2 regions of the Frigoribacterium sp. PhB118 genome follow, and region 1 is predicted to be linked to the other one. Evidence: predicted binding sites of a transcription regulator. Region 1 holds the regulator's gene; the other holds the start of a gene.
The links. Region 1 encodes LexA, which represses DNA repair genes until DNA is damaged. Its sites were predicted from a motif close to TCGAACANNTGTTCGA; they were not measured.
Positions count from the first base shown of each region.

Region 2: a site for LexA is predicted at 8,071-8,086, ahead of EDF21_RS02745 (DNA polymerase III subunit alpha). Genes of this name have one in related genera too.

Region 1 covers NZ_RKID01000005.1:18,666-28,205, forward strand. Annotated here, with positions in the region: gene EDF21_RS13915 (RNA methyltransferase) at 1-200, opposite strand, end outside; gene rplT (50S ribosomal protein L20) at 326-712, opposite strand; gene rpmI (50S ribosomal protein L35) at 743-937, opposite strand; gene infC (translation initiation factor IF-3) at 941-1,591, opposite strand; gene EDF21_RS13935 (DUF1844 domain-containing protein) at 1,970-2,302, shown strand; gene EDF21_RS13940 (SseB family protein) at 2,360-3,163, opposite strand; gene priA (bifunctional 1-(5-phosphoribosyl)-5-((5-phosphoribosylamino)methylideneamino)imidazole-4-carboxamide isomerase/phosphoribosylanthranilate isomerase PriA) at 3,163-3,909, opposite strand; gene hisH (imidazole glycerol phosphate synthase subunit HisH) at 3,976-4,614, opposite strand; gene hisB (imidazoleglycerol-phosphate dehydratase HisB) at 4,611-5,228, opposite strand; gene EDF21_RS13960 (histidinol-phosphate transaminase) at 5,225-6,310, opposite strand; gene EDF21_RS13965 (LysM peptidoglycan-binding domain-containing protein) at 6,412-6,780, opposite strand; gene lexA (transcriptional repressor LexA) at 7,053-7,766, shown strand; gene hflX (GTPase HflX) at 7,863-9,410, opposite strand; gene EDF21_RS13980 (class I SAM-dependent methyltransferase) at 9,487-9,540, shown strand, end outside.
Region 2 covers NZ_RKID01000001.1:607,746-617,285, reverse strand. Annotated here, with positions in the region: gene EDF21_RS02770 (GAF domain-containing protein) at 1-1,063, opposite strand, end outside; gene EDF21_RS02765 (NAD-dependent epimerase/dehydratase family protein) at 1,294-2,217, opposite strand; gene EDF21_RS02760 (TetR/AcrR family transcriptional regulator) at 2,342-3,058, shown strand; gene EDF21_RS02755 (TraR/DksA C4-type zinc finger protein) at 3,116-3,451, opposite strand; gene EDF21_RS02750 (glutathione S-transferase family protein) at 3,463-4,485, opposite strand; gene EDF21_RS02745 (DNA polymerase III subunit alpha) at 4,579-8,031, opposite strand; gene EDF21_RS02740 (aromatic acid exporter family protein) at 8,164-9,477, shown strand.

The DNA.
Region 1 (9,540 bases):
GCGGCGACCGCCACCTCGGGGTAACGCTCGAGAGCCGTCGGGGTGCCGAAGAGTTCGACGATCAGCTCGGGCCGGAAGGCCAGGGCCTCACCGACCGACTGCGGCCCTTCGAGCAGGAACGTGCGGGTCTCGGTGCGAGCGTCGCGCTTCGAGAGCTTGGCCACCGCCCGGACTCGGGGTGAACGGGGATTGTCGAGCAGGGAGTCGTGGGGCACCCGTCCATGATGCCGCACGAGGACCACCGCCTGCCGCGGACGCACGAGACCCGACGGCGACACCGGGGTGGGTGTCGGGCCGTCGGGCCTCGAGGGTGGTGCGGGTGCGACTACGCGGCGACCTTGGGGGCCGAGGTGTCGGCGGGCAGCGCGGCCTTGGCGGTGGCGACGAGCGACGCGAACGTGGCGGGCTCGTTGACGGCCAGCTCGGCCAGGATGCGACGGTCGACCTCGACGCCGGCCAGGGACAGACCCTGGATGAGGCGGTTGTAGGTCAGGCCGTTCGCACGCGACGCGGCGTTGATGCGCTGGATCCACAGACGACGGAACTCGCCCTTGCGCGCACGACGGTCACGGTACGAGTAGACGAGCGAGTGCGTGACCTGCTCTTTGGCCTTGCGGTACAGGCGCGAACGCTGACCGCGGTAACCCTCGGCACGCTCGAGGATGACGCGACGCTTCTTGGCGGCGTTGACCGCTCTCTTGACTCTTGCCATTTTCTTGTTCCTCTATGTTCGTGTCAGCGGTCAGTGACCGAGAAGCTTCTTGGCGACCTTGGCGTCGGCGGGAGCGAGCACCTGGTCCTGGTTCAGGCGAGCCTTGCGCTTGGCGCTCTTCACCTCAAGGTTGTGGCGCATGCCAGCCTGCTGCTTCATGATCTTGCCGGAACCGGTGACCTTGAAGCGCTTCTTGGCGCCGGAGTGGGTCTTCTGCTTGGGCATGTCTTACTTACTTTCTTCTGTCGGTCGCTCGGCCGGTGCGTCGGCCGGGACCTCGTCGGACGTCGGGTGCTTCGGCGGCTTGTTGGCCGCCTTGCGAGCTTCTGCCTCGGCCTTGGCCTCGGACTTGTTCTTGTGCGGGCCGATGACCATCACCATGTTGCGGCCGTCGATGGTGGGCGTCGACTCGACGCTGCCCCACTCGGAGACGTCTTCGGCGAAGCGCTGGAGCAGGCGGACACCCTGGTCGGGACGCGACTGCTCGCGACCACGGAACAGGATCATGGCCTTGACCTTGTCGCCGCCCTGGAGGAAGCCCTCGGCGCGCTTGCGCTTCGTCTCGTAGTCGTGCTTGTCGATCTTCAGGCGGAAACGGACCTCTTTGAGGATCGTGTTCGCCTGGTTGCGACGGGCTTCTTTCGCCTTCTGCGCAGCCTCGTACTTGAACTTTCCGTGATCCATGATCTTGGCCACGGGAGGCTTCGAGTTGGGGGCCACCTCGACCAGGTCGAGCTCGGCCTCTGCGGCGAGACGCAGGGCCATGGCGATGGGAACGACGCCGATCTGCTCACCTGCGGGCCCGACGAGGCGGACCTCGGGGACGCGGATACGGTCGTTCGTACGGGGATCGCTGATGCGGAACTCCTCTGTCGTCATTTCTGCATCTGGCGGGGCCGGACGGCCTCACCAGAGAAAGAGGAGTTTCGTGCGGGCACCGTCTGACGACACATCACACCGCACCCTGGCTGCTCGGTCGCCGTCTGCCCGAGGCCTCTGACGAGGACCGAGGTGGAACGGTGGTGCTGATCGAACGGGGTGCCAACAACCCGGTAACCTTGTCTAACGGTCAAGCGCGGGTGGGAGAATCTCCACTTTCGCACGGAGCAGACGCTCCGAGCCTGGACGAGTTTAGCAGAGGATCAGTTCGTGAGCCACTCCCCCGACGACGCACCCATTCCCGATGCCCGCTTCGGCGATCCGGCACCGGCCACGTCGCCCGACACCTCCCCCGCGACGGCGCGGTTCGAGGACGATCTGCACTTCGGTGACGACGCCGCCCGTGACATCGCCGACGTCAACGCGGTCGAGGTCATCAACACCGTCTGCGTCCACCTGATGAGCGCCGCCGCGGTGAAGGTCGGCCTGGCCGACGATCCGCAGCGACAGACCGACCTCGACGAGGCCCGCAAGCTCATCACCTCCCTCGCCGGACTCGTGACCGCCAGCGCACCCGAGATCGGCGACCAGCACGCCCGGGCGCTCCGCGACGGCCTGCGGTCGCTGCAACTCGCCTTCCGTGAAGCGTCGGCCATCCCCGACGCGATCGGCCAGGGCCCCGGCGAGAAGTACACCGGCCCCGTCAACTGAACCGCGCGTCCCCCGAACCGCGCGTCCGGCTCCGGCACCCTGACGGACGGCTCTTCCTCAGCCCGGGACGACCTTCACCGACATGCTGTCGACCCGGTCGGCGATCACCGGATCTGCGGCCCAGGCCGCCTGCAGTCGCTGCAGCAGCGCGTGCAGGGCGTCGCGGTCCAGACCCGGCGCCACGCCCAGCTGGACGACGATCTCGGGGGCACCGAGCCGGGCGTCTCGATAGCCGGGCGCGACGACCAGGCTGACCAGCGCCTCCTCGTCACGTGACGCGTCGAGGAACGCGCGCAGGACGTCTTCGTCATGGTGGCTCGGCACCCACGGGAGGTCTTGCGCGACGGCCCAGACGGCCGGACGACGCAGACCGAACTCGGTGATCGATCCGGGGTCGACCACGATGCGGTCGGTCGACTCCGAGGCGGCCGCGAGGGCCACGCGCCGAGCCTCCACCGGCACCGGTCGGGCAGCGGGGCGCCACCGCGTCAAGGTCTCGACCGAGGTGAAGGCCGGCAACACGTCCCGGCCATCCGGACCCGAGACCGTGACGATGGAGAGCTCCTGCGTCTTGTCGACACGGCGACCGTGGTCGTCGAGACCTTCGTCCCCCGCCACGGCGACCAGCGGCACGAGCAGGCGCGCCGGACGGAGGGCGTCGACGACGTCGCTCTCTCCGAGCCGCCCCTCGCGGAACCCGAGGAGGGCGTCGAGCAGGACCGGGTCGGCGGACCCGTCGTCTCCGGCGTGCGCCGTGTCGTGATGGTCGAAGGTGCGCCCGGCCCACGGCCGCCCGGCACTGTCTCCGCCGGGACCGGGATCGTCGTGTGCGTGCCCCGGTCCGCCCGGCGCGGTCGCCATCAGTTCGACGCGACGTCGAGGGCTGCGCCGAGGGTGAAGGCTCCCGAGTAGAGCGCCTTGCCGACGATGGCGCCCTCGAGCCCCTGCGGCACGAGCTCACGCAGGGCCACGAGGTCGTCGAGGCTCGAGATGCCCCCCGAGGCGATCACCGGACGATCGGTGTGCTCCATCACCCGACGCAACAGGTCGACGTTGGGGCCTTGGAGCGTGCCGTCCTTCGTCACGTCGGTCACGACGTACCGCGCACAGCCGGCCTCTTCGAGCCGGGCGAGGACGGTCCAGAGATCGCCGCCCTCTTCGGTCCAACCCCGCGCCGCCAGCGTGGTGCCCCGGACGTCCAGCCCGACGGCCACCGCCTCGCCGTACTCGGCGATGACGTGGGCGGCCCATTGGGGGTTCTCGAGGGCCGCGGTGCCGAGGTTGATGCGCTTCACGCCGGTGCTCAACGCGTCCTCGAGGGACTTGTCGTCGCGGATGCCACCGCTGAGCTCGACGTTGACGCCCTTGACCTGCTTGATGACCCTCTTGATGACGGCGCGGTTGTCTCCGCGCCCGAAGGCGGCGTCGAGGTCGACCAGGTGCAGCCATTCGGCGCCCTGGCTCGCCCAGTCGTCGGCTGCCGAGACCGGGTCGCCGTAGTTCGTCTCGCTGCCGGCCTCACCCTGGGTCAGGCGCACGGCCTGACCGCCCGCCACGTCGACGGCGGGGAACAGGGTCAGGGCGGGGGTGGTGCAGAACTCGCTCATGTCGTCTCTCTCACGGCGCCGGGCACCGCAGGGTCAGGGGGCGCGATCGGGTCGGTCGCGCCGGGGTCAGAGGGTGCCGAGCCAGTTCGAGAGCAGCCGGATGCCCGGCCGGCCCGACTTCTCGGGGTGGAACTGCGTCGCCCAGAGCGGGCCGTTCTCGACGGCGGCGACGAAACGGCCGCCGTGGTCGGCCCACGTGACGTGCGGTTCGGCGAAGGGTCGGATCACGTCGAGGGACCACTCTTGTGCGGCGAACGAGTGGACGAAGTAGAACCGCTCGTCGGCCACCCCGTCGAAGAGCACGCTGCCCTCGGGCACGTCGACGGTGTTCCAGCCCATGTGCGGCAGGACGTCAGCCTTCAGTTCGTCGACCACCCCGGGCCACGCCCCGAGGCCACCGGTGCTGTTGCCGCGTTCGACGCCGCCCTCGAAGAAGACCTGCATGCCCACGCAGATGCCCATGACCGGACGCCCGCCGGCCAGCCGTCGGTCGATCAGCTCGCCACCTCGCACGGACTCGAGCTGGCTCATGACGGCTGCGAACGCGCCGACACCGGGGACGAAGAGGCCGTCGGCCGCCTGCACCCGGGCGCGATCGGACGTCAACTCGACGTCGGCACCCGCCAACTCGAGCGCCTTGACGGCCGAGTGGACGTTGCCGCTGCCGTAGTCGAGGACGACGACGGAGGGACGCGCGCCGCTCACAGGGCGCCCTTCGTCGACGGGATGCCACTGACGCGCGGGTCGGGCTGGACCGCCTGGCGGAGCGCCCGGGCGAACGCCTTGAACTCGGCCTCGGCGATGTGGTGCGGATCACGCCCGCCCAGCACGCGGACGTGGACGGTGATGCCGGCGTGGAAGGTGATGGCCTCGAAGACGTGGCGGACCATCGAGCCGGTGAAGTGCCCGCCGATGAGGTGGTACTCGAACCCCTCCGGCTCGCCCGTGTGGACGAGGTACGGACGCCCCGACACGTCGACGACCGCCTGCACGAGGGCCTCGTCGAGCGGGACGAGCGCGTCACCGTAGCGCGAGATGCCCGACTTGTCGCCGAGCGCCTGCTTCAGCGCGGTGCCGAACGTGATGCCGATGTCTTCGACGGTGTGGTGGACGTCGATGTGCGTGTCGCCCTTCGCGGTGACCTCGAGGTCGATCAGGGAGTGCTTCGACAACGCCGTCAGGAGGTGGTCGAAGAACGGCACCGACGAGTCGATCGTCGATCGGCCCGAACCGTCGAGGTCGAGGGCGAGGGCGATGCTGGACTCGCTCGTCTCGCGCGAGAGGGAAGCGGTACGGGCGGCGCGGGTCGTCTCGGTCACGAAGAGAGCCTAATGTCGCGGAGCGCCTCGAGGAACGCGGTGGTCTCGGCCTCGGTGCCCGCACTGACCCTCAGGTGGTTCGGGATGCCCAGGTTGCGGACGATGACGCCCCGCTCGAGCAGGCGCTCGAAGACGTCGGTCGGATCGTCGACCCCACCGAAGAGGACGAAGTTCGACCAGGTGGGCCACGGCTCGTACCCGAGCTCGGTCAACTCGTGCACGATGCGATCACGCTGGGCCTTGATGTCGTCGACCATGGCGAGCATCTCGCTCGCGTGCGAGAGCGCTGCGACGGCCGCCGCCTGCGTCAGGGACGAGAGGTGGTACGGGAGGCGCACCAGACGCAGCGCGTCGGCCACGGCCGGGTGCGCGGCCAGGTAGCCGACCCGGGCACCGGCGAACGCGAACGCCTTGCTCATCGTGCGGGACACGACCAGACGTTCGCGGCCGGCCAGGAGGGTCAGTGCCGTCGGCTGGTCGGCCGGCATGAACTCGGCGTAGGCCTCGTCGACGAAGACGATGCCGTCCGTCGCGTCGTAGGCAGCCTCGATCGTGGCGAGATCGAGAGGGGTGCCCGTGGGGTTGTTCGGACCGCAGAAGAAGACGATGTCGGGACGGGTGCGCTCGATCTCGGAGACCGCGGTCTCGGGCGAGATGCGGAACCCCTCGTCACGACGACCCTCGATCCACCGGCTGCCGGTGCCCGTGGCGATGATCGAGTGCATCGAATACGTGGGGGGGAACCCCAGGACGGAGCGGCCTGGGCCTCCGAAGGCCTGGAGGAGCTGCTGGATGACCTCGTTGGAGCCGTTCGCCGCCCAGATGTTGTCGCGGGTCAGATCGTGCCCGAGGTAGGCCGCCAGCGAGTCGCGCAGCGTCGTGAACTCACGATCGGGGTACCTGTTGACGTCGAGGACCGCCCGGGCCACCGACTCGACGATGTCGCGAGCGACGTCCTCGGGGATGGGATGCGTGTTCTCGTTGACGTTGAGAGCGACCGGGACCTTTTTCTGGGGAGCGCCGTAGGGCGTCAGCCCCCGGAGGTCGTCACGGATGGGCAGGTCGTCGAGACTGAAGGACACCCCACCATCGTACGGGCGGGCCGGCGGTGTGTCGGGTCGGTCGCCACCGAACGAACACGATGGCCGTGGACCGGACCACCCACCTCGTCGACGACGGCAGTTCAGCGAGCGTACTGAGCGGGGACGGCGAGGCTCTGCCCGGCGGAGACCTCGGCGCTCGGCAGGTTGTTGAGCGAGACGAGGTCGGCGATGACGTCGCGAGGATCGGCGTCGGGGTCGATCTCTGACGCGACCTGCCAGAGCGTCTCGCCGCCGTCGACGGTCACGTGCTGGAAGTCCGCGCGACCCGTCGTGTCGGACGCGACGGCGCCGCCACCGTTGAGGACGAGCGCACCCGCCACGACGACGAGCGGGACCGCGACGAGCGCGGCGACGACCGCGCGGCCCCGCCGGGTGATGCGCAGACGCGTGCGCACGACTCGGGTCGAGTCGACGGGGGACGCAACTGCTGATGCTGAGGTGATGCTCATGAGGTGGTCCTTTCACCGTGGAAGACAGGGGACGAGTTCGTACCCGGCACTCGGCCGGGAATGCCGGGCACGAAGACGTGTTCCGAACATACATTCGATTGCCGAGGCTTTCAACCCCAGCGACGGGTATCACAGGAGGGAATCGCTGTAGATCGGGAAGCGATAACGCGACACACTCGAACATGTGTTTTGTCGACACCGCCCGATCGGATACGGTTTCGATCGGTGGTAGGAGTCAAACAGGGGCCACCGACATCGACGGCAGGAGACCCATGAGCGACCCGAAGCGCACCCCGCAGGCGGCCACCGACGCCCCCCGTCCGCTCGATCCGGGCGTCCTCCCCCGCAAGGAGTTGACGGCGAAGCAGGCGTCGATCCTCGCCGCGATCACCGAGAGCATCGGACACCGCGGGTATCCCCCGAGCATGCGCGAGATCGGCGACGCCGTCGGCCTCAAGTCCCTGTCGAGCGTCACGCACCAGTTGAATCAGCTCGAACTCGCCGGCAAGATCCGCCGTGACCCGAACCGACCCCGAGCCCTCGAGGTCCTCGTGGACGCGACGGCGCCGGCGGTCGCCCCGGCCACCGTCTTCACGACGAGTGACGACGGCGACACTGCTCACGTCCCCATGGTCGGACGGATCGCCGCCGGCATCCCCATCACGGCCGAGCAGCAGATCGAGGACGTGATGCCCCTGCCGCGTCAACTCGTCGGCAAGGGCGAACTGTTCATGTTGCGGGTGGTCGGCGACTCGATGATCGACGCGGCCATCTGCGACGGGGACTGGGTCGTCGTGCGGCAGCAGCAGGACGCCGAGAACGGCGACATCGTCGCGGCCATGCTCGACGACGAAGCAACCGTCAAGGTGTTCCGCCAGCGAGACGGCCACACCTGGCTGCTTCCCCGGAACAGCGCGTTCGAACCCATCGTCGGCGACCATGCGCAGATCGTCGGCAAGGTCGTCGCCGTGTTGCGCTCCGTCTGATCTCTTCTCGACGGTGGCGACCCGCCCCGCGAACGACGAAGCGCCGACCACCACAGGTGGTCGGCGCTTCGTCGTTCGAGGACGTGCGGCTCGGCGTCAGCGCCCCACGCCCACGGGAGCCACGTAGGGCGTGAGCCCGGCGACGTCACTCGGGTAGACACGCGCGTGGACGCGGGTGCCCTCTTCTTCGTAGTCCGTGCTGACGATGCGGCCCGAGTCGTGGAGGTGGGAGACGACGTCGCCGCGGTCGTACGGCACCAACAGGTCGAGCTCGATCTCGGGTTCGGGCAGGACGGCTGCGATGCGGGCGAGCAGCTCGTCGATGCCCTCACCCGTCCGTGCCGAGACGAAGACCGCCGTCGGCTCGAGCCCGAGCAAGACGAGACGCTGGTCGTCGTCGACGAGGTCGCTCTTGTTGTAGACGACGATCTCGGCGATGTCACGACCGTCGACCTCGGCGATGACGTCACGGACGGTGGCGAGCTGGGCGGCGGGGTCGGGGTGCGACCCGTCGACGACGTGCACGATGACGTCGGACGCCTCGACCTCCTCGAGCGTCGATCGGAATGCCTCGACCAGCTGGTGAGGGAGGTTCCGCACGAATCCGACGGTGTCCGCGTACGTGAAGGGACGACCGTCGGCCGTCACGCTCTTGCGGACCGTCGCGTCCAGGGTCGCGAACAGCGCGTTCTCGACGAGGACGCCCGCGCTCGTCAACCGGTTCAGGAGGCTGGACTTCCCGGCGTTCGTGTATCCGGCGATGGCGACGGTGGGCACCTCGTTGCGGTCACGGTTGGCCCGCTTGGCGTCGCGGGCAGGCTTCATCTCTTTGATCTGCTTGCGGAGCCGGGCCATGCGGGTGTGGATGCGGCGCCGGTCGAGCTCGATCTTGGTCTCACCGGGCCCGCGGCTGCCCATTCCGGCACCCGCGCCTCCGACTTGTCCACCGGCCTGGCGGGACATCGACTCGCCCCAACCGCGGAGACGGGGCAGGAGGTACTCGAGTTGGGCCAGTTCGACCTGCGCCTTGCCCTCCCGGCTCTTGGCGTGCTGGCTGAAGATGTCGAGGATGACGGCCGTGCGGTCGATCACCTTGACCTTGACCACGTCCTCGAGGGCCCGTCGCTGGCTGGGGGCCAGCTCGGTGTCGGCGATGACGGTGTCGGCGCCGAGGGCCGCGACCGTTCCGCGCAGTTCTTCGGCCTTGCCCTTGCCCAGGTAGGTGCTCGGGTCCGGGTTCGGCCGTCGCTGTAGCAGTCCGTCGAGCACGACCGCCCCCGCCGTCTCGGCCAGGGCAGCGAGCTCGCGGAGGGAGTTCTCGGCATCCGCCATCGACCCCTGCGAGTAGACGCCGATCAGGACGACGTTCTCGAGGCGCAACTGGCGGTACTCGACCTCGGTGACGTCCTGCAGTTCGGTCGACAGGCCCGCCACGCGGCGGAGGGCCTGGCGGTCGTCGCGCTCGGACTGATCGCCGTCGGAGTCGCCGTCGTGGTGCAACGAGCGGGTCTGGATGGCCTGAGCCGGCGAGAAGACGGTGTAGCCGGATGCCCTCTGGGCCGCACGATCGAGCACGCGCGCGACGACGTCGTCGGGCTGGTCGTTCCGCTCCGGATCGAGCGGGGTCGTGGTGTGGTCTGTCATCGGGGTGATACTAACCCTTTCGGTGTGCGGAGAGCAGGGAGCGAGGCCCTGCCCGATGTTCGGTAGGTTGGCGACCATGGCCAGCGAGCACTACTTCTCCCCCCAGCCCGGCAGCGCGGCCAAGCCCCGG
Region 2 (9,540 bases), on a different contig from region 1:
TCGCCGCGACCTCGACCCGCAGCGCCACGACGCCGGGTGCCGTGGACGAGGGCAGCGCCGGGCCGGTGTCGGCTCGCACGGCGGCGCGGTGGGCACCGCGGTCGACGAGTCCGACGAGCGCGTCGAGGTCGAGGGCCACCGGGCGGGGCAGGCGGTACGGGCGCGACAGGGGGACCAGCGTGGGGTCGAGGGCCTCGACGACGTGCCGTAGGCGCACCATCTCGGGACGCAGGGTGGACACCGCGTCGACGTCGCCGTAGACCGCGTCGGCCAATTCGTGAGCGGTGTACCCGGCGGTCCGGTGGGCGAGCAGGGTCATGATCTCGGAGTGCCGGGCACCCAGCGCGATGCGGCCGTCCCCGACCGTGAGGACGGCTTCGTCACGGCCCAGGGTCGTCAGGCCGGCGGGGGAGCCCGGACCGGGTCGGACCGGCCGCCGGGGAGTGCGGGTCGGGACGCGATCGACCGCGGCCAACCCCAGGAGCGCGAGGTGCGCCTCCACGGCCGCGACGGTCGCCGTGACCAGGGGCAGCGTCAACGAGCCGGCCGCCCGCTCGTCTCCCGTGATGTCGACGACTCCGATGACGTGCCCGTCGACGGGATCGTGGACCGGGACGGCCGTGCAGCTCCAGGCCCGCACGCGGTGGTTCCAGTGCTCGTCGCCGCGGATCTGCACGCCCCGGTCGAGCACGAGGGCGGTGCCGGGGGCCGAGGTGCCGACCCGCGACTCCGACCAGCCCGCACCGGCGACGAACAGCATGTCCTCGGCTCGGCGGCGGGCCGCGTGGTCGCCCTCGACCCAGAGCAGGCGTCCGTGCTCGTCGCCCATCGCGACGAGCAGTCCCGAGCCCGAGACGTCGTCCGTGAGCAGACGACGCACCACGGGCAGCGCGAGCGCCAACGGGTGGTCCCGACGCCAGTCGTCGAGGTCGTCCTCGGGCAGCTCGAGTCGGGGCAGGCCGTCGGGATCGAGCCGGTGCCGGGAGGCGCGGTCCCACGAGTCGCGCACCACCCGGCGCTGCGGCCCGACGTCGCGGGGCGGAGGGCTCGCGGTCAGCGTCATGGAGCACCAATCGTCGTCGATCGGGGCGAGTCGGCCGTCGTGCGGCGTCGTCGCCGGGGTGCTGTCAGCGTACGGCGGCGTGCGGCCGTCGGGGAAGGGCGGCGCGTGGGGGTCTGCTGTGACCTCGGGGAACCGTCCGTCCCGTCGGCAACTCCTGCTTCCCGTCGCGCCGTCGCGGGAAGCCCCGGGGGCAGGGGCCGTCGTCGTGCGCGGGCGACAGGAGTCAGGAGTCACCGACGCACGGCGTCGCGGGCGGCCGCGATCGTCGCGTCCAGCGCCTCGGGCCACGGGGTCGGTCCGATGTCGAGCAGGCGTTCGCTCTCGGACGAGTCCACGACGAAGGGCGAGTCGAACTGGTACTTCATCGCCCTCACCTCGCGGAGGAACGGCACCGTGCGGGTCAGGCCGGCCCACAGCAGCGGGTTCCACGGGCGGACGCGACCGGTCAGGCCGTACCGGCGCCGCGCCTCCTCGGCGATCGCGACCCGTGAGGCGTGGGTGGCGTGCGGCGTCAGCCAGGCGCGTCCCCACTCGTCGCGGTCGATGGCGGCCACGAGGGTCGAGACGACGTCGGGCAGGTACGCCCAGGCGTGCGGCTGGCTCACGTCGCCGACCGCGTGGGCGGTGCGGCCCGCGACGAGCGGCCCGAAGAAGTCGCTGCCGAGGTGGGCGTTGCGCCCGGCGCCGGGCCCGAAGTAGTCGCTCGCGCGCACCTCGACGGCCCGGACGCCCCGGTCGGCCGCGGCCAGGAGCCGCTGCCAGCTGTCGGCGCGCACCCTGCCCTTCCCCTCGGCGGAGGCGAGGGGCGTGTGTTCGGTCATCGGCTCGGACACCGGCCCGTGGCCGTAGAGGTTGCCCATCAGCACGATGCCCGCCCCCGTGGTGACGGCCGTCTCGATCAGGGCCGTGGTGATGGCCGGCCACTCGACGCCCCAGGCGGGGTAGGGCGGGTTCGAACAGACCACGATCGTGTCGACGCCGTGGGCCGCGTTCGTCAGGGCGGCGGCGTCCTTGGCGTCGAGCGTGAACGGGGCGGCCCCGGTGATCGCGGTGCCGCGGCGGGTGGCGACGCGCACGGTGTCGCCCCGCTCGGCGAGGCGGCGGACGAGGGGGGTGCCGATGGCTCCGGCTCCGACGACGAGATGGGTGGGCATGGGGTCCTCCTGGGGCAATGAGCGAGAGCGGTGCTCTCGGATCTGACCCTAGGGTCGGGCGGCCCGACACGCAAGAGCGGTGCTCTCGTTTGTGTCGCGTGCTCTCGGACGACAGGATCGGGGCATGACCACGAACGCAGGGGACGACGGACGCGACCGGGCCGTGGGGGGCGTCCGCGAGCGCGCACGGACCGAGATCGTCGAGCGCGCCCTCGCCTCGGCCCACCGGCAGCTGGCCGAGGTGGGAGCGGCCGCCCTGTCGGTGCGCGCCGTCGCGCGCGACCTGGGCATGGCGTCGTCGGCGATCTACCGGTACTTCCCGAGCCGCGACGCCCTGCTGACCCGCCTGATCACCGACGCCTACGTCGACCTCGCCGAGGCCGCCCGTCGGGCCGAGCAGGCCGTCGACCGGGCCGACCACCAGGAGCGCTTCCGCGAGACGGCCCGTGCGACCCGTCGCTGGGCGATCGCCGACCCGCACCGCTACGCCCTGCTCTACGGCTCACCCGTCCCCGGGTACGCGGCCCCCGTCGACACCGTCGAACCGGCGATCGCGGTGGGGCTGCTCCTGCTCGGGGCGGTCGACGACGCGGCGGCGAGCGGAGCCACGTTGCGGGCGATGCCCGTGCGGGCCGGCCTGGCCGACGAGTTCACGCAGCTCGCCCAGGGCCTCGGGGCGTCGGTCGCCCCCGGTGTGCTGGCCGCGGGCATCACCGCCTGGACGGCCCTCTACGGGCATCTCAGCTTCGAGCTCTTCGGTCACCTCACCAACGTCGTCACCGACCGCGACGCCTGGTTCGAGTCGTTCCTCGACGAGCAGATCGCTCGCATCTGGGGCTGACGCCCCGCTGACGCCCCCGCTGTGGGTGCGGGACGAGGCACCGGCAGGAGGCGCGGGTCAGCTCGCGCAGTCGATGCAGAGTCGGGCGGTGGGTCGCGCCTCGAGCCGCGCCTCGCCTATCCGGGCCGCACATCGCTCGCAGCGCCCGAAGGTGCCGTCGGCGAGCCGGGCCAGGGCGGCCTCGGCGTCGGCGGCGCGTTCGAGGGCCGACCGCCGGACGGCGTCGAGCTGCGACCGTTCGTAGGCGATCGTGGACCCCTCGGGGTCGTGCTCGTCGTCGACGTTGGCTCCCTCGCGGGCCGCGGCCACCGCCTCCATGTCCCCGAGCAGTCGCGCGGCAAGCGCCAGGGCCTCGTCGCGTGTGGTGCGCAACCGGTCCGAGGGATCGAGCACGAGGCGGTGCCTCAGGCCCCGACGAGCGTCGGCACCTCTTCGCCGGCGCGGGGCGGTGCCGGGGGAGTGCCGTCGCCGAAGGGGCGGCCACCGAGCTGCTCGCGCCCGTGGTCGGTGAGCCATCCCGAGGCGTCCGGACCGACCGGGACGATGCCCGTCGGGTTGATGTCGGAATGCACGACGTAGTAGTGCGCCTTGATCTGGTCGAAGTCGATCGTGTCGCCGAACCCAGGGGTCTGGAACAGGTCGCGGGCGTAGGCCCAGAGCACCGGCATCTCGCTGAGCTTGTTCCGGTTGCACTTGAAGTGCCCGTGGTAGACGGCGTCGAACCGGGCGAGCGTGGTGAACAGCCGGATGTCGGCCTCGGTGATGGTGTCGCCCACGAGGTAGCGCTGACCGGCCAGTCGCTCGGACAACCAGTCGAGCCGCTCGAAGAGGGTGCGGTAGGCCCGCTCGTAGCTCTTCTGCGACCCGGCGAAACCGGCGCGGTAGACCCCGTTGTTGACGTCGTGGAAGACCACGGCGTTCACCTCGTCGATCTCGCCGCGGAGGGCCTCGGGGTAGAGGTCGGGGGCGCCCTCACGGTGGTGGGCGGTCCACTCGGTCGCGAAGTCGAGGGTGATCTGGGGGAAGTCGTTCGTGACGACCTTGCCGCTCGGCACGTCGACGATCGCCGGCACGGTGATGCCGCGCGGGTAGTCGGGCGTGCGGGCGAAGAACGCCTCTTGGAGGCGTTCGATGCCGAGGACGGGGTCGCGACCGTCGGGGTCGAGGTCGAAGGTCCAGCTGCGGGCGTCGTGCGTGGGGCCGGGCAGGCCGAGCGAGATCGCGTCCTCCAGCCCGAGCAGGCGTCGCGAGATGACGCTGCGGTTCGCCCAGGGGCAGGCCCGGGCGGCGACCAGGCGGTAGCGACCGGCCTCGACCGGCCACCCGTCGACGGCATCGCGCGTGATGCGGTCCTCGATGTAGTTGGTGTCGCGGGTGTACTCCTGACCCGGTTCGACGTAGCTGCCCTTGACCTGCTGATCGCTCATGTCGCCACCCTACGCACGGGGTGTCGGCAATTCCTGGCTGCTGCGACGTGCAGGGACGAGCGGCGGCCCCGGCCGCCGTGGTGGCGACACGGGTCAGGAGTTGCCGACGGCCAGGGACGAGGAGGCGCGGGCCGCGTTCCAGTCGCGCCACATCGCCTTGAGGTCCCACGCGTTCTCGGCCTCGAGCGAGATGCCGCGCTCGCCGGTGCGACGCGTGCGTCCCTGGATCACCATCAGCTGTGTGCCGAACAGCAGCGAGCCGGCGCGGGCCTGGGCCTCCTCGAAGAACGTGGAGTCGGAGCAGCCGCTGCCGTCGTCGAGGCTGATGAAGACCACGCGTTTGCCGCTGCGCATCGGCGGGGTCTGGGTCGCGATGCGGATGCCCGCCACGAGCACGGTCGTGCCGTTCCAGTGGTCGCGCAGGTCGGCGGCGCGCACCACGCCCAGGTCGTCGAGCATGGGCCGGTAGCTCTCGATCACGTGTTCGCTGACCTCCATCGAGAGGATGTCGAGCTCGTCGGCGACCCGCTGCCGGGCGTCGACGTCGGGCGTGCCGGTCGGCACCGTGTCGGAGTCGTCGATCGAGAAGTCGAGCTGGTTCTCGACGTCGGTGGCCTTCGGGCGCGACGACCGGCCGGTGAGCGCCCGCACCCGCGCCAGGACGTCGCCGCGGGTGCGGCCGGGCCCGGCGACCGAGTCGAGCGCCCCGACCTGCGCCAGGCGCTCGAAGAGCGATCGGGACGGCGTCGCCCGCTGCCAGAAGTCGGTGATCGAGTCGTAGGGACGGTTCACGACCACCCGGGCCAACTCGGCGTCGCTGATGCCGTGCACGTCGGCCAGCGACAGCCGCAGACCGAGGTCGCCGACCCGGGTCGGCGCGATCGGGGTCGCGGGCGGCCGGAGGCGCTCGACCCGGTAGACGTCGGTCGAGGCGTTGACGTCGAGCGGCAGCACGGGGACGCCCATGCGTCGCGCCTCGGTCAGCAGCAACCGCTTCGGGTACATGCCCGGGTCGTGGGTGAGGACGCCCGCCAGGAACTCGGCCGGGTAGTGGGTCTTCAACCACGCGCTCTGGTAGGTCGGCAGGGCGAACGCGGCCCCGTGGGCCTTGCAGAAGCCGAACGACCCGAACCCCTTGAGCGCGGCCCAGATCCGGTCGACCGCGGCGTCGTCGAAGCGTCGCCTCCCGGTCGCGGGGTCGAGGTTGCCGCGGGTGCGCTCGCGGAAGGTGGCCTCGAGCGCGTCGTCGTCGCCCTTGCCCATGTGCCGTCGGATCTCGTCGGCCTCGGCGAGCGACACCTGCATGGTCGCCTCGAGGATGCGCAGCACGTGCTCGTGGTAGATGACCACCCCGTAGCTGTCGTCGAGGAACGACGCGAAGCTCGGGTGCAGGTAGTCGGGCTGTTGGAATCCGTGCTTGGTGTCGAGGAACGGCGCGATCATGTTGCCCTTCATCGGGCCGGGCCGGAACAGCGAGATGTCGGCGATGAGGTCTTCGTAGCGGTCGGGCTGCATCTTGCCGATCAGCTCGCGCTGACCGGGGCTCTCGATCTGGAACATGCCGAGCGTGTGGGTGGTGCGGATCGCCTCGAAGGTGGGCTCGTCGTCGTGCGGGATCTCGTCGAGCTCGATCCGACCCTGGCGGTTCACGTAGGGCACGTCGACGGGCAGGGCTCCGGCGAGGGCGGCACGGGGGCCGTTGACGCGTTCGATCTCGTCGAGGGCGTAAGCGAGCGAGCTCTGCATGCGGACGCCGAGGACGTCCAGCTTGAGCAGGCCGGCGTCGTTCATGTCGTACTTGTCGAACTGGCTCATCGGCAGGCCGATGCCGCTGGGCTGGACGGGGGTCGTGCTGAGCAGGTCGGAGTCGCCGAGGATGACCCCGCACGGGTGCATCGAGATGTGCCGGGGCAGACGGTCGAGCCGTTCGCTGAGGTCGACGAGCAGGTCGATCTGGTCGTTGCTCCTGGCGAGTTCGGCGATCTCGCGCAGCTCGGGTTTCTCGGCCATCGCCGTGCGCAGGTCTCGGGCGTTCGACCGCCAGACGTTCTTGGCCACGAGGTCGATCTGCTCGTCGTCGAGGCCCAGCGCGAGACCGGCGTCGCGCACCGCCCCGCGTCCGCGGTAGGTGGACTGCATCGACATGAGCGTGACCCGGTTGCTGCCGTACCGGTCGAAGATCGCCCGGTAGACCTCGTGCCGCCGCGCCGCCTCGACGTCGATGTCGATGTCGGGCAGGGTCTCGCGCTTGTTGCCGAGGAACCGTTCGAACAGCAGGTCGTGCTCGATCGGGTCGACGTTCGAGATGCGCAGCAGGTAGGTGACGAGGCTGCCCGCCCCCGATCCCCGCGCCGCGTTGCGCACCCGCAGGTCGCGCATCAGTGCGGAGACGTCGGCCACGGTGAGGAAGTACCCGGCGAAGCCGAACCCGGTGATGATGCCGAGTTCGTAGCGCATGCGGTCCTCGACCTTGTCGCGCAGGGCACGGTCGGCGTCGCCGAAGCGTTCGGTGACGCCGGCCTGGGCCTGCCGGAACAGCGCCTGGTCGGGGTCGCCGTCGACGCCGATCGCGCTGAGCTCCGGCACCTTCGGGCGGCCCCAGCCGAGGTCGGCGACGGGGTCGAGTCGGCACCGGTCGGCCAGGCGTTCGGTGGCGGCGAGCATCTCGTCGCCGACGCTGCGGGGCAACGACGAGGCGTCGCTCACCAGACGGGCCAGTCGGCGCATGTCGGCGGGGCGTTTGAGGTAGGCCTGGGCGTTCGGTTGGGGCCGGAACGAGCCGAGGGCGGCCAGGTGCCCCGCCGAGTCGAGCACGTCGGCCGTGACGGCCTCGTCGGGATCGAGGTACCGCACGGCGTTCGTGAGCACGGCCGGCACCCCGACGTGGTCGGCCAACTCGAGCATGCGGGCGGCGTGCCGGATGCTGCGGCTCTCGCCCGGCTCGGTCAGGTGGCAGACCACCTCGACCACCACGCCGCCCGGCAGCGTCGCCGCCCAGTCGGCGAGCGACGCCGCGGCCTCGCTGTGACGCCCCGCCTGGACCAGTCGGCCCACGTCGGAGTCGGGCCCCAGCAGCACGGTCGCCGCCGGCTCGGTCTCGCCCTGGACGAAGCCCCTCACCCGGGACCGGGCGATGGTCGCCACGCTGTTGGCGCTGCCGCTGGCGCGGCGGGTGGCCCGACCGTGGGACGCGCTGATCAGCCGGCACAGCGCCGCCCACCCCGCCTTCGCCGGCCCGCCGCCCCGCGCCCCGTGCGCCAGCACCACGATGCGGTCGACCCCGCCGACGGCCCCGCCGCCGTCGGCACCACCGTCCACGAACCCCTCGCGGTCGTCCCGGCACCCCAGCTCGACTCCGACGATCGGGTCGACGCCCGCCGTCCGGCAGGCCCCGACGTGCCGGATCGCCCCGTACAGCCCGTCCCGGTCGGTGATCGCCGCCGCGTCGGCACCCGCCGCGACGGCGGCGTCGACGAGCGCCTTCGGGTGCGCCGTGCCGTGGTGGGCGCTGAACGCCGACGCGACGCGCAGGTGGGTGAAGCTCATGGTCGGTACCTCGGGCTGCTGAACCCCCGGCCGGGTCGTTCGAACAGGTGTTCGACCAGTGTACGTCGCTCCGATCGGCCGTCGCACCCCGTGGCCCGTCCCTCGGGTCCCACGGCCTGTCATCATCGGGGCATGTCCGATCGACGCCCCACCCCGACCGATCGAGGCTCCACCTCGCCCGATCGACGGTCCGCCCTGCGTCGCGACGCCCGCACCGCGACCCACTGGACCCGCGTCCTGCTGGCCCAACCGCGCCTCCTGCTCGCCGTGAAGACGGCGCTCGCCGCCGCCCTCGCCTACTGGATCGCGCCGCAGGTGCCCGGCGTCGCCGCCGACTACCCGTACTACGCGCCGCTCGGCGCCGTGATCGCGATGTACCCGACCATCAAGAGCTCGCTGCGACAGGGGTTCCAGGTGCTGGTCGGCGTGGTCGTCGGCATCGCCCTCGCCACGGCGGTCTTCTCGCTGCAGGACGGTCGGCCCGGCGTGTTGGCGGTGGCGCTCGTCGTCGGGGTCGGCGTGCTCGTGGCCGGCATCCGCTGGCTCGGCGCCGGTCGCGACTGGGTGCTCACGGCCGGGCTGTTCGTGCTGCTGCTCGGCGGCGCGAACGCCGAGGCCTACTCGCTGGGCTACATCGTGCAGATCGGGGTCGGCGTCGTCGTCGGCGTCATCGTCAACCTGGTGCTCGTGCCGCCGCTCTACGCCTCGCGCGCCGAGGATCGCCTCCTCCGGGTGAAGGACTCGCTGGCCGACCGGGCCGACGAGGTCGCCGGCGTGTTCGAGACCCCCTGGCCCCTCGAGGACGACGAATGGGAGCGTCGCGTGGGCGTCCTGCCGAGCACCCTCCGCCGCGTCCGCGAGACCGTCGCGTACGCGGACGAGTCCCGTCGCATGAACCCGCGGTGGTTGCTCCGCCGCCGCGACCTCGGCCAGGAGTACGCGGATCTCGCCACGTACGAGCGCGTCTCGTTCCACCTGCAGGACGTCGCCGAGGTCTCGGGCATCCTCGGTCGCCGGATCGGCCGGCAGATCGGCATGCCCGACGACCTCGCGCCCGACGTCGCCCACGCCGTGCACGGCGTCGCCACCGTCATCCGACGCCACGGGGCCGACGACGTCGACGCGTTCACCGACGCCCGGCGACGCGTCGCGGACCTCTGGGACGCCGTCGACCGCCACCGGGACCGCCCGACCACGGACACGAGCGGCGGCGTCTCGATCGCCGTCTCGCTCGGACGCATCATCGCCGCGCTCGACCCCGACGACACCACCGCGCCCCGCCCCGAGGACGACGCCGCCGAGGAGGGGCGCACGGCCGGCGACGACGACACCGGCGGCCGGGTGGGCGGCACCGACAGCACGGGGCCGGTCGACGACGACAGTGCACCCCGCGACACCGCCCCGCACGACACCGTGCAGGACGGCGAGGCCGACGCCGGTCGCTGACCCCGATACGGCGCTCGCCCTCCGGGAGCAGTACGGTTGACCGGGCACCGGCGCCGAGACGCG